3 regions of the Phreatobacter stygius genome follow, and region 3 is predicted to be linked to each of the others. Evidence: riboswitches for the same ligand, from Rfam matches in the RefSeq annotation. Region 3 holds a riboswitch; each other region holds the start of a gene.
What was found. Region 3 has a riboswitch for cobalamin ahead of E8M01_RS22395 (ribonucleoside-diphosphate reductase subunit alpha). Riboswitches for the same ligand answer to the same signal wherever they lie in the genome.
Positions count from the first base shown of each region.

Region 1: it holds a riboswitch for cobalamin, as region 3 does, so the genes downstream of both, E8M01_RS31045 (TonB-dependent receptor domain-containing protein) here and E8M01_RS22395 (ribonucleoside-diphosphate reductase subunit alpha) in region 3, are expected to answer to the same signal.
Region 2: it holds a riboswitch for cobalamin, as region 3 does, so the genes downstream of both, cobW (cobalamin biosynthesis protein CobW) here and E8M01_RS22395 (ribonucleoside-diphosphate reductase subunit alpha) in region 3, are expected to answer to the same signal.

Region 1 is NZ_CP039690.1:6,543,187-6,546,456, forward strand. It holds gene E8M01_RS31035 (hypothetical protein) at 161-478, shown strand; gene E8M01_RS31040 (nitroreductase family protein) at 565-1,224, shown strand; cobalamin riboswitch at 1,534-1,731, shown strand; gene E8M01_RS31045 (TonB-dependent receptor domain-containing protein) at 1,763-3,270, shown strand, end outside.
Region 2 is NZ_CP039690.1:6,567,594-6,570,863, reverse strand. It holds gene cobO (cob(I)yrinic acid a,c-diamide adenosyltransferase) at 1-608, opposite strand, end outside; gene cobU (bifunctional adenosylcobinamide kinase/adenosylcobinamide-phosphate guanylyltransferase) at 617-1,135, opposite strand; cobalamin riboswitch at 1,200-1,384, shown strand; gene cobW (cobalamin biosynthesis protein CobW) at 1,650-2,714, shown strand; gene cobN (cobaltochelatase subunit CobN) at 2,760-3,270, shown strand, end outside.
Region 3 is NZ_CP039690.1:4,768,305-4,771,574, forward strand. It holds gene E8M01_RS22395 (ribonucleoside-diphosphate reductase subunit alpha) at 1-1,409, opposite strand, end outside; cobalamin riboswitch at 1,524-1,736, opposite strand; cobalamin riboswitch at 1,874-2,084, shown strand; gene metE (5-methyltetrahydropteroyltriglutamate--homocysteine S-methyltransferase) at 2,188-3,270, shown strand, end outside.

The sequences.
Region 1 (3,270 bases), 1.8 Mb from region 3:
CGCCGCAGTTTCGAATTATTCTATTTCTCTTGTAATTTCAACATCTTGCTCAATATCGCAATTCGGCCTATGGCTCGGTCGCGATCAAGCAGGATAACCGATGCGGCGCATCTGGCGTCGGCCGCGGCGAGATCCGGCATCGCCGAAGGAGTGCCCGCTCATGTCGAACGGCCAGACTGCCGAGGACCACGCCGACGCCGCACGCGCCGAGTTTCACCAGGCGATCATGGCGGCCTTCTGCCATGCGCTGCGCACGACGCAGCTGCCGCCCATCACCGTGCTCGGGCTGGTCGCCATGGCGCTCGGTTCGGTCTATCAGGAGGTCGCAGAAGCCCATCGCGGCGACAATGCCTGTCCCTGTGGCTGGCAGCCGGATCCAGGCGCCGACGTCGAGGCGCTGCAGGCGGCACTCGCCGCGATGATCCCGTCGCCACACGTCACCGATCTCCTGACGATGCAGGCACTCGGGCGGGCCTGAGGCCTGGGGCTTGCGCTCGGCGCGGCAGATCGCGCAAACAAGCGCGCCGGACGTTTGGCGGCGCGCGGCCAGGAAAGGCAGACGACATGAACATCCAGGTGACCGATCCGGCCGCGACGGCCCAACGCACCGGCGAGCCGGCCGGCGAGGGGCTCCTCGCGCTGCTCGAGACGCGCCGCTCGGTCGGCATGACCGTGCTGGCCGGGCCCGGACCGAGCGAGGCCGAGCTCCGACGGCTCCTGGCCATTGCCGCCCGCGTGCCTGATCACGGCGGCCTGGAGCCGTGGCGGTTCATCGTCATCGAGGGGCAGGCCCGGTTCGATGCCGGCCCCCATCTCGCGGCCCTTTATGCCGCCGAGAACGGCGACATGGATCCGGAAAAGCGCGCCAAATTCGCCGGCATCATGTCGCGCGTCTTCACCTATGCGCCGGTCATCGTCATCGTCGTCAGCCGCAGCGACGCGGCCGCACGCATTCCGGCCTGGGAACAGGACCTGTCGGCCGGCGCGGTTTGCATGAACCTCTTGACCGCGGCCGCAGCCCTCGGTTTCGGCGCGACCTGGCTGACCGGCTGGGCCGCCTATAGCCCGGGAGCCCACCGGCTGTTCGGTCTCGAGGCGCATGAAAAAGTCGCCGGCGTCGTCCATATCGGCACGGCCAAGGAGACGCCCGCCGAGCGCAAGCGACCTGATATCGCGGCGATCACCACCCGGTGGCAGGCGCCGGAAGCCGGACCAAAGGCCTGACGGCGAGACCGAAACGCCGCCGATCAATCGCCGGCGCGTCGATCCGAATGGGGTGGTGAGGCCGGACACCGGCGACGAGGACAGCCACGAACCTGCACAGGCGCGCCGACCTCTCGCCCGGCCAGGGCGAGGTCAGGGCGGAGGTTCCGGCGCGAGATCTCGAAGGACGGCGCATTCAGGCTTCGTTTGAGAAGCGTGTGCAAACGCTCGCCCCTTCGACCGATGCCGAAACAGCGCACCCACGCGCTTATCCCGCACAGGGCTGTGCGAAACGGAATGCGGCTGCATTGCGGCAGCCGGCCATTTGTGTTTCGTTAAGGAATCTTCGGTGCTCCCTCAGGGAGTGAAACGGGAATGCGGTGCGTGCTGATTGAAGCACAATGCCGCGGCTGCCCCCGCAACTGTAAGCGGATAGCGCTCTTCGACAATCCACTGGCCGTCAGGCCGGGAAGGGGAAGCGGCGCGTGACCCGCGAGCCAGGAGACCGGCCGAGGATCGAGTGCAACCCATGCCGGCGGCGGGCCGGAGGAGTCGATCCATGTCCATGTTTTCGCCGTGCGCGACCGCGCCGGCTGTCGCTGCCCTTGTCCTCGCCGGGGCCTTCGCGCCGGCCTTTGCCCAAGAGGTCCGCAACGCCCCGACCATCCTCGACGAAATCGTCGTGACCTCCACAGGGCGCCCGGAGCCGCGCAGCCGCATCACCGGCACGGTGCAGGTCATCGAGGGCGAACGCATCACCCGGTCGACCGCCCATTCGGTGACCGAACTGCTGGCCGAGAATGCCGTCGGCTTCCTCTCGGAATGGACGCCCGGCCAGACCTCGATCAACATTCGCGGCGGCGCCAGCGACGGGCAGGGCAAGGACTTCCGCAGCCAGGTGCTGGTGCTGATCAACGGCCGCCGCGCCGGCACCGCCAATATTTCCAAACTGTCGCCGGCCGACGTCGATCGCGTCGAGATCATCCGGGGACCCGCCTCGGTGATCTATGGCAGCCAGGCGATCGGCGGCGTCATCAACATCATCTTGAAGAACGGCCGCAACACCACGGGCAATTTCGCCGATATTCAGGGCGGTTCCTGGGGCTTGCTGCAGGGCCGTGCCCATGCCGCCGGCCGCAACGGCAGCGACGATTTCTACATTGGCATCTCTGGCGGCCGGCGCGACAGCTATCATTCCGGTGCCGGCGGCGGCCTCCTGGCCAATACCCAATATCAGCGCTTCGGCGTGACCGGCGCCTTCGGCCGCCAGCTCAACGACAACCACCGCATCGATCTCACGGTGCGGTCCGACGGCATCTATGATGCCGGCTTCCGCGGCTCGTCCTGGAGCACGTTCAACCGCGACGAGCGGACCAATGCCTCGTTCGACCTGGTTTATTCCGGCAAGACCGACAGCGATTTCGCCCGCTGGACCGCGCATAGCTATCTGGTCGCCGATCGCGACGTGTTCCGCTGGGCCGCGCCGAATTCGGCGACGGTCGCGCAGAGAACGCGGCTGGACCTGAACCGCCGCCATCTCGACATCATGGGCCTCCGGTTCCAGCCGATCTTCAACCTGTGGGCCGGCAATGAACTGCTGCTCGGTTTTGATGCCGAGCGCAGCTGGCTGCGGTCGCAGCGCTACCGCGAAAGCGTGGTCGCGCCTTATACCAACATGGCTCAGGTCTCGCCGCAGGATAACAACCAGACCGACTCGGTCATGGCCTTCTACGCCGAGAACAGCCAGCGCCTGTTCGACGACCGGGTGATCCTGCGGGCCGGCATCCGTCACACCCGCGGCTCGACCAGCTTCGACCCGACGCCGAATCTCGCCAACCAGGCGACCGGCAGCCGTCCTTATGACGCCACCACCTACACCGTCGGCGGCACCTATCGGGCGACCGATTACCTGAGCTTCCGCACCGGCGTCTCGACCGGTTTCCGCTCGCCGACCGCAACCGAGCTTGCCGGCAATTACACCGTGCTGGTCGGCACCCAGATTTTCGGCAATCCGAATGTGAAGCCGGAAACCAGCCGCCAGTATGAAGTCGGCACGACCTTCGCCTT
Region 2 (3,270 bases), 1.8 Mb from region 3:
AACTCGATTCCCGCCTGGGCCTTCACCCCTTGCGCGAAATGGTGCTTCACCAGGGTCATTTCGGTCACCAGGTCGGCGGCCGCGATCAGCTCCGGCTTGGCATTGCGGCCGGTGACCACGACATGCAGGCCGGGCCGGCGGCCGGCCAGCGTCTCGACCACCTCGGCGAGCGGCAGATAGTCGTAGCGCAGCGCGATATTGAGTTCGTCGAGCACGACGAGGCCAATGGTCTCGTCAGCCATCAGCTCCCGGGCCTTGGCGAAGGCGCGCTCGGCGGCGGCGATGTCGCGCGCCTTGTCCTGGGTTTCCCAGGTGAAACCTTCGCCCATCGCATGCCAGGCGATCCGGTCGCCGAAGACGGCAAGCGCCTGCCGTTCGCCGGTCGACCAGGCGCCCTTGATGAACTGCACCACGCCGACCCGCCAGCCATGGCCGAGCGCCCGCAGGATCAGCCCGAGGGCGGCCGTCGACTTGCCCTTGCCCGGGCCGGTATTGACGATCAGCAGGCCCTTTTCGACGATCTTGGAGGCCACCTCGGCGTCCTGCACCGCCTTGCGCTTGGCCATTTTGGCGCGGTGGCGCTCGGCCTCCTCGGTTTTATCAGTCATGTCCGGCCTCATTTCACGATCATCGGCAATCCGGCCACCATGAAGACCACATGGGTCGCGACATCAGCAAGCTCCTGGTGCAGCCGGCCGGCCTCGTCGCGGAACCGGCGCGCCAGGGCATTGTCGGGCACGATGCCGAGCCCGACCTCGTTGGAGACCAGAACCAGCGGCCCGGTGGTTCTCCGGCAGGCCTCGGCAAGGGCTGCGCGCGCCGCGGCGATGTCGGCCTCGGCCAGGATCAGGTTGGTCAGCCAGAGCGTCAGGCAGTCGACCAGGACGGGCGTGCCTGCGGGCGCCCCGGCGATCGCGCCGACGAGATCGATCGGCGCGTCGACGGTCTGCCAGCCTGCGCCGCGCCGGCCGCGATGTTCGGCGATCCGCGCGCGCATCTCGTCGTCATAGGCCTGCGCGGTTGCGACATAGCGCCAGGGTGCGGGCAGCGCCTCGATCAGGCTTTCGGCATGGCGGCTCTTGCCGGAACGCGCGCCGCCCAACACCAGGGTCACGGATCGGGTCGGGCTCGGCATAAGGACCTATGGGTTCGGAGCGGACGTGAAGGAGCGCATCCATTGCAAATCGGCGAGCGCGCCGGTAGTGCTAAATCCCGACGGTGCCTCTCAGACGAGGTGAAAAGGGAACGTGGTGCGACGCCACGGCTGCCCCCGCAACTGTAAGCGGCGAACTGAAGCCACAAGCCACTGGGCGCAAGATCCCGGGAAGGCGGCGGAAAGTTTAGACCCGTGAGCCAGGAGACCTGCCGTCACCAGTGCTTCTCATGGGCCCATCGAGCGGGGTGTTTCGATGGCAACCGGTCCAGGCGTTCCGCGCCCGGCTTCGTCCTTGGGAGCGTTTCCGGCGAAAGCCGGCTGCCAGACGGAGTATGCCGTAATGAGATCCCGAGACCCGCTACGACTTGCGCTTCCCCGCCATCCCGAGCCGCCGATCCGACCGCGGGCCAACTGAGCGCCCGCATACGAATCGCCCGGATGCCGAACCGAGGGCGCCCTCGCCCGCTTTCCCCTTTGCCTTCACGGACACATCATGACCCAGCCGACCCCGGCCACTTCCGTCAAAAATCCCCCGGCCAAAATCCCCTGCACCATCGTCACCGGCTTTCTCGGCGCCGGAAAGACCACGCTGGTCCGCCATCTCCTGGAAAACAATGGCGGCCGGCGGCTGGCCGTGCTGGTCAACGAGTTCGGCGATATCGGCTTCGACGGGTCGTTCATCGAAGGTTGCGGCATTACCGGCTGTACGGCCGAGGACATTGTCGAACTGCCGAACGGCTGCATTTGCTGCACGGTGGCCGATGATTTCATCCCGGCGCTGGAAAAGCTGCTGAACCGCGCGCAGCCACCCGACCATATCCTGATCGAGACCTCGGGCCTCGCCCTGCCGAAACCGCTGGTCAATGCCTTCAACTGGCCGGCGATCCGCAATCGCGTGACCGTCGACGGCGTCATCGCGGTGGTCGATGGCCCGGCGGTGGCCGAGGGTACCTTCGCCGACGACCCGGAGGCGCTCGCCGCCCAGCGCACCCAGGACGGCGCGGTCGATCACGACAATCCGCTGGAAGAGGTGTTCGAGGACCAGATCCTGTGCGCCGACCTGATCCTGCTCAACAAGAGCGACGCGATCGACCAGGCCACCCGGGACCGGGTGAAGGCCGAGATCCAGGCGCATCTGCCGAAAGCGATCAAGATCGTCGAAACCTCTCACGGCAAGGTCGAGCCGGCCCTGGTGGTCGGTCTCGGCGCCGCCGCCGAAACCGATCTGGCCGGCCGCCCCTCGCATCACGAGACCGAAGCGGACCACGACCACGACGATTTCGAGAGCCATTCCTTCGCGATTCAAGCGGTCGGCTCGCCCGACATCCTGGCGGCCCGGGTCGCCAAGGCGGCGGAAGCCGCCGGCGTGCTGCGCCTGAAGGGTTTCGCCGCGGTCGGCGACAAGCCGATGCGCCTGGTCGTCCAGGGCGTTGGCCGCCGCATCGCCCATCATTATGATCGGGCCTGGACGCCGGGCGAGGCCCGCCAGGGCCGGATCGTGGCGATCGGGTTGAAGGGTTTCGACCGTGGCGCGGTCGAGGCCGCGCTCAACGGCTGAGGCGCCAAGGGGCGATCAGCCAAGGCCTCGTAACGCGGACCAATCATGCACATCCTGCCCGCCACCACCGTGACGCTTGACGAGGCCGACCGCGCGGTCGACCTCGGCCAGGCGGCCGGCGACGTGGTGGTGCTGTCTTTCGCCGACAGCGACCTGACGGCGCTGTCGGCGGCGGCCAAGGCCCAGCCGCTGACGGTCAGGCTCGCCAGCCTGCGCCAGCTGAAACACCCGCTTTCCGTCGATCTCTATCTCGACAAGACGGTCACGGGCTCACGTTTCGTGCTGGTGCGCCTGCTCGGCGGGCTCGACTATTGGCGTTATGGGCTCGACCAGCTCCATGCCGCCTGCCGGCAGGCGAATATTCCGCTCGCCGTCCTGCCGGGCGACGATCGCGGCGATGACCGGCTCGCCGCCTATGGCACCGTCGACGCCACGGTCACGCATGCGCTCGACAGCTATTTCCAGGCCGGCGGCGGCGCCGACAACATGCGCCGGCTGCTCGGCCGGATCGCCGGGCATCTCGACCCCGAAGCAAAGGTGGAGCCGGCCCTGCCGC
Region 3 (3,270 bases):
GTATTCTTGCGCAGGTCGAGGAATTCCTCGATGTCGACATGCCAGGTTTCGAGATAGGCGCAGACCGCGCCCTTGCGTTTTCCGCCCTGGTTGACGGCGATCGCCGTATCATTGGCGACCTTCAGGAAAGGCACGACACCCTGGCTTTCGCCATTGGTGCCCTTGATATGGGCGCCGAGGCCGCGCACCCGGGTCCAGTCATTGCCGAGGCCGCCGGAATATTTGGCCAGCAAGGCATTGTCCTTGACGCTCTTGAAGATGCCGTCGAGGTCGTCGGGCACGGTGGTCAGGAAGCAGGATGACAGCTGCGGCCGGAGCGTGCCGGCATTGAACAGGGTTGGCGTCGAGGCCATGAAGTCGAAGGACGACAGGAGGTCGTAGAATTCGATGGCGCGGGCCTCGCGGTCGATCTCGCGCAGGGCCAGGCCCATGGCGACGCGCATGAAGAAGGCCTGGGGCAATTCGAAGCGGCTGCCCGAGACATGCAGGAAATAGCGATCGTAGAGCGTCTGCAGGCCAAGAAATTGGAAGGCGAGGTCGCGCTCGGGTTTCAATGCGGCGGCGAGCCGGCCGAGGTCGAAACGGCCGAGTTCCGGATCGAGCAATTCGTGTTTGATGCCGGTCGCGACATAGCCGGCGAAATAGTCGCCGTAACGCGCCGCCATCTCGGCTTGGGTCGCCTGATCGGGGCGGCCGGCAATGAAGCTCAGCGCCTCGCGTCGGAGCTTGTCGAGCAGCAGGCGGGCGCTGACGAAAGTGTAGTTCGGTTCGGTCTCGATCAGGGTGCGCGCGGCGAGGATCGGCGCCAGCGCCAGCTCGTCCAGCGAAATGCCGTCATAGAGATTGCGATGGGCCTCGGCGATGACGGTTTCGGCAACCACGCCGTCGAGGCCGGCGGCCGCCTCGTTGACGATCCGGGCGAGCCTTGCGGCGTCGAGCGGCGCCCGCTCGCCCAGCGCATTGATCATGCTGAGCATTGGCGCGGCCGGCGCCGGTGCTGTTTCGGCGAGAACCTGGGCACGTTCCCTGGCGCGCTCGTCGCGATAGAGCACATAGGCGCGCGCCACCTTGTGATATTCGCCGCGCATCAGCGCGAGCTCCACCTGGTCCTGGACGTCCTCGATATGGAAGGTGCGGCCGGCATCGGCCCGGCGGATCAGGGCGTTGACGATCTGGCCGGTCAGGACCTCGACAATGTCGTGGACACGCCGCGACGCCGCCGCACCGGTGCCTTCCACCGCCAGGAAGGCCTTGGTCAGCGCCACCGCGATCTTGGCAGGGTCGAAGGGGGTGACGCCGCCATGGCGGCGGATCACCTGGTAACCCGGTTCGCTCGCCGTCTTGGCGGACGCCTGGGAGATGGGAGGCAACGCGCTTGGCGCGGTTTCGGTTTCGATCAACAGAGACATCGGCAGACCCCAGACAGTGTGGGGGCTTGGGCCAAAAAAGGACGCCGCCGGAAACGGAACGGCGCCTTCGCCCTCCCGCTGATGCAAGCGACCCACCAGGACACCCCGCCCGTGGACGTTCAAGATGTCGGGGCAGGTCTCCTGGCTCACGGGTCGTCGGGCTGTCTGGCCTTCCCGAAGCCCTCCTGGGCCCCAGTGACACGTCTCGACAGCGTCTCGCCGTTTACAGTTGCGGGGGCAGCTCCGGCTTCGATGCGAACGGCATCTTCCCGGATTCCCTCTTAGCTCCCGGTGCGACTCAGGAGAACCTCGACCTCTATATATAGCGGCCCAGTCGACCTCAGTGTCAACAGGTTGTGGTTTTTGAAATGCGCGCTTGGCATCACCAAGCGTCCTTGTTTTGCATAAAGATATGACGACATAAAGATGTCTTTATATCTCCTTGACTTTTGTCGCCCGCCGTCGCCAACTGACGGCGTCGTGGTTCTGCGGGCCTCTCCGGGCTCGCGGCTAAGAGGGAATCCGGTACGCCTTCGGGCCAGGCCGGAGCTGCCCCCGCAACTGTAAGCGGTGAGCCGCTGTTCATCTGTGTCACTGAGGCCTGAAGGCTTCGGGAAGGCCGAACAGCAGCATTGACCCGCGAGCCAGGAGACCTGCCTCGACCTGATAACGTCCACGGGCGGGGTGTCCGGTGTGTCGCTTGCAAAGCGGGCCGCCATGCGTCCCGCCAGCCTGCACGCGGCCGCTTGGCCTTCGCCCCAGCAAACGGGGTTTGCCAATGTCGTCTCTGTCTCTGCCTGTTGCCACTCTCGGCGTGCCGCGCATCGGCGCCAGGCGCGAATTGAAATCAGCTCTGGAAGGCTATTGGTCCGGCAAGATCGACGCGCCGCAATTGCTTGCGACCGCCGCCGGTCTGCGGGCGAGCCATTGGGCGCGCCAGCAGGCGCTCGGCGTCACCGTCATTCCGTCGAATGATTTCTCGCTCTACGACCACGTCCTCGACACCAGCGTCATGGTCGGCGCCATTCCGGAAATCTATGGCTGGGCCGGCGGCAAGGTGTCGCTTGCCACCTATTTCGCCATGGCGCGCGGCAGCCAAGGCCCGACCGGCGAGGCCGATCACGCGGCGGCCTGTGGCTGTGGCGCTCCGGGCCATGGCTTGCCTGCGCTCGAAATGACCAAGTGGTTCGACACCAACTACCACTACATGGTGCCTGAATTCGAACGCGGGCAGGAGTTCGCGCTGGCCTCGACCAAGCCGCTCGACGAATTCCTGGAGGCCAAGGCGCTGGGCATCGTCACCCGCCCGGTCCTGCTCGGGCCGGTGACCTATCTGAAGCTCGGCAAGGCCAAGGACGGCTCGTTCGATCCCCTGACGCTGCTGCCGGATCTGGTGCCCGTCTATATCGACATCCTGCGCCGGCTGGCCGCCAATGGTGCGGAATGGGTGCAGCTCGACGAACCCTGCCTGGTGCTCGATCTCGACGAGGCCACGCGGCTCGCGTTGCGCAATTGCTACCAGACCCTGGCGCGCGCGCTGCCCGATCTGAAGATCATGCTGGCAAGCTATTTCGGCGCACTGGGCAACAATCTCGACACCGCTTTCGGCATGCCGGTCGCCGGCCTGCACGTCGATCTCGTCCGCGCGCCCGATCAGCTCGACCGGGTGCTGGCCAAGGCGCCGCGCGGCCTGGTGCTGTCGCTCGGCGTCATTGACGGCCGCAATGTCTGGCGCGCCGACCTGCCGGCCTTGCTCGACCGGCTCGAGCCGGTGGTGGCGAGACGCGGCACCGACCACATCGAGATCGCCGCCTCCTGTTCCCTCCTGCATGTGCCTGTCGATCTCGACCTGGAGACCGGG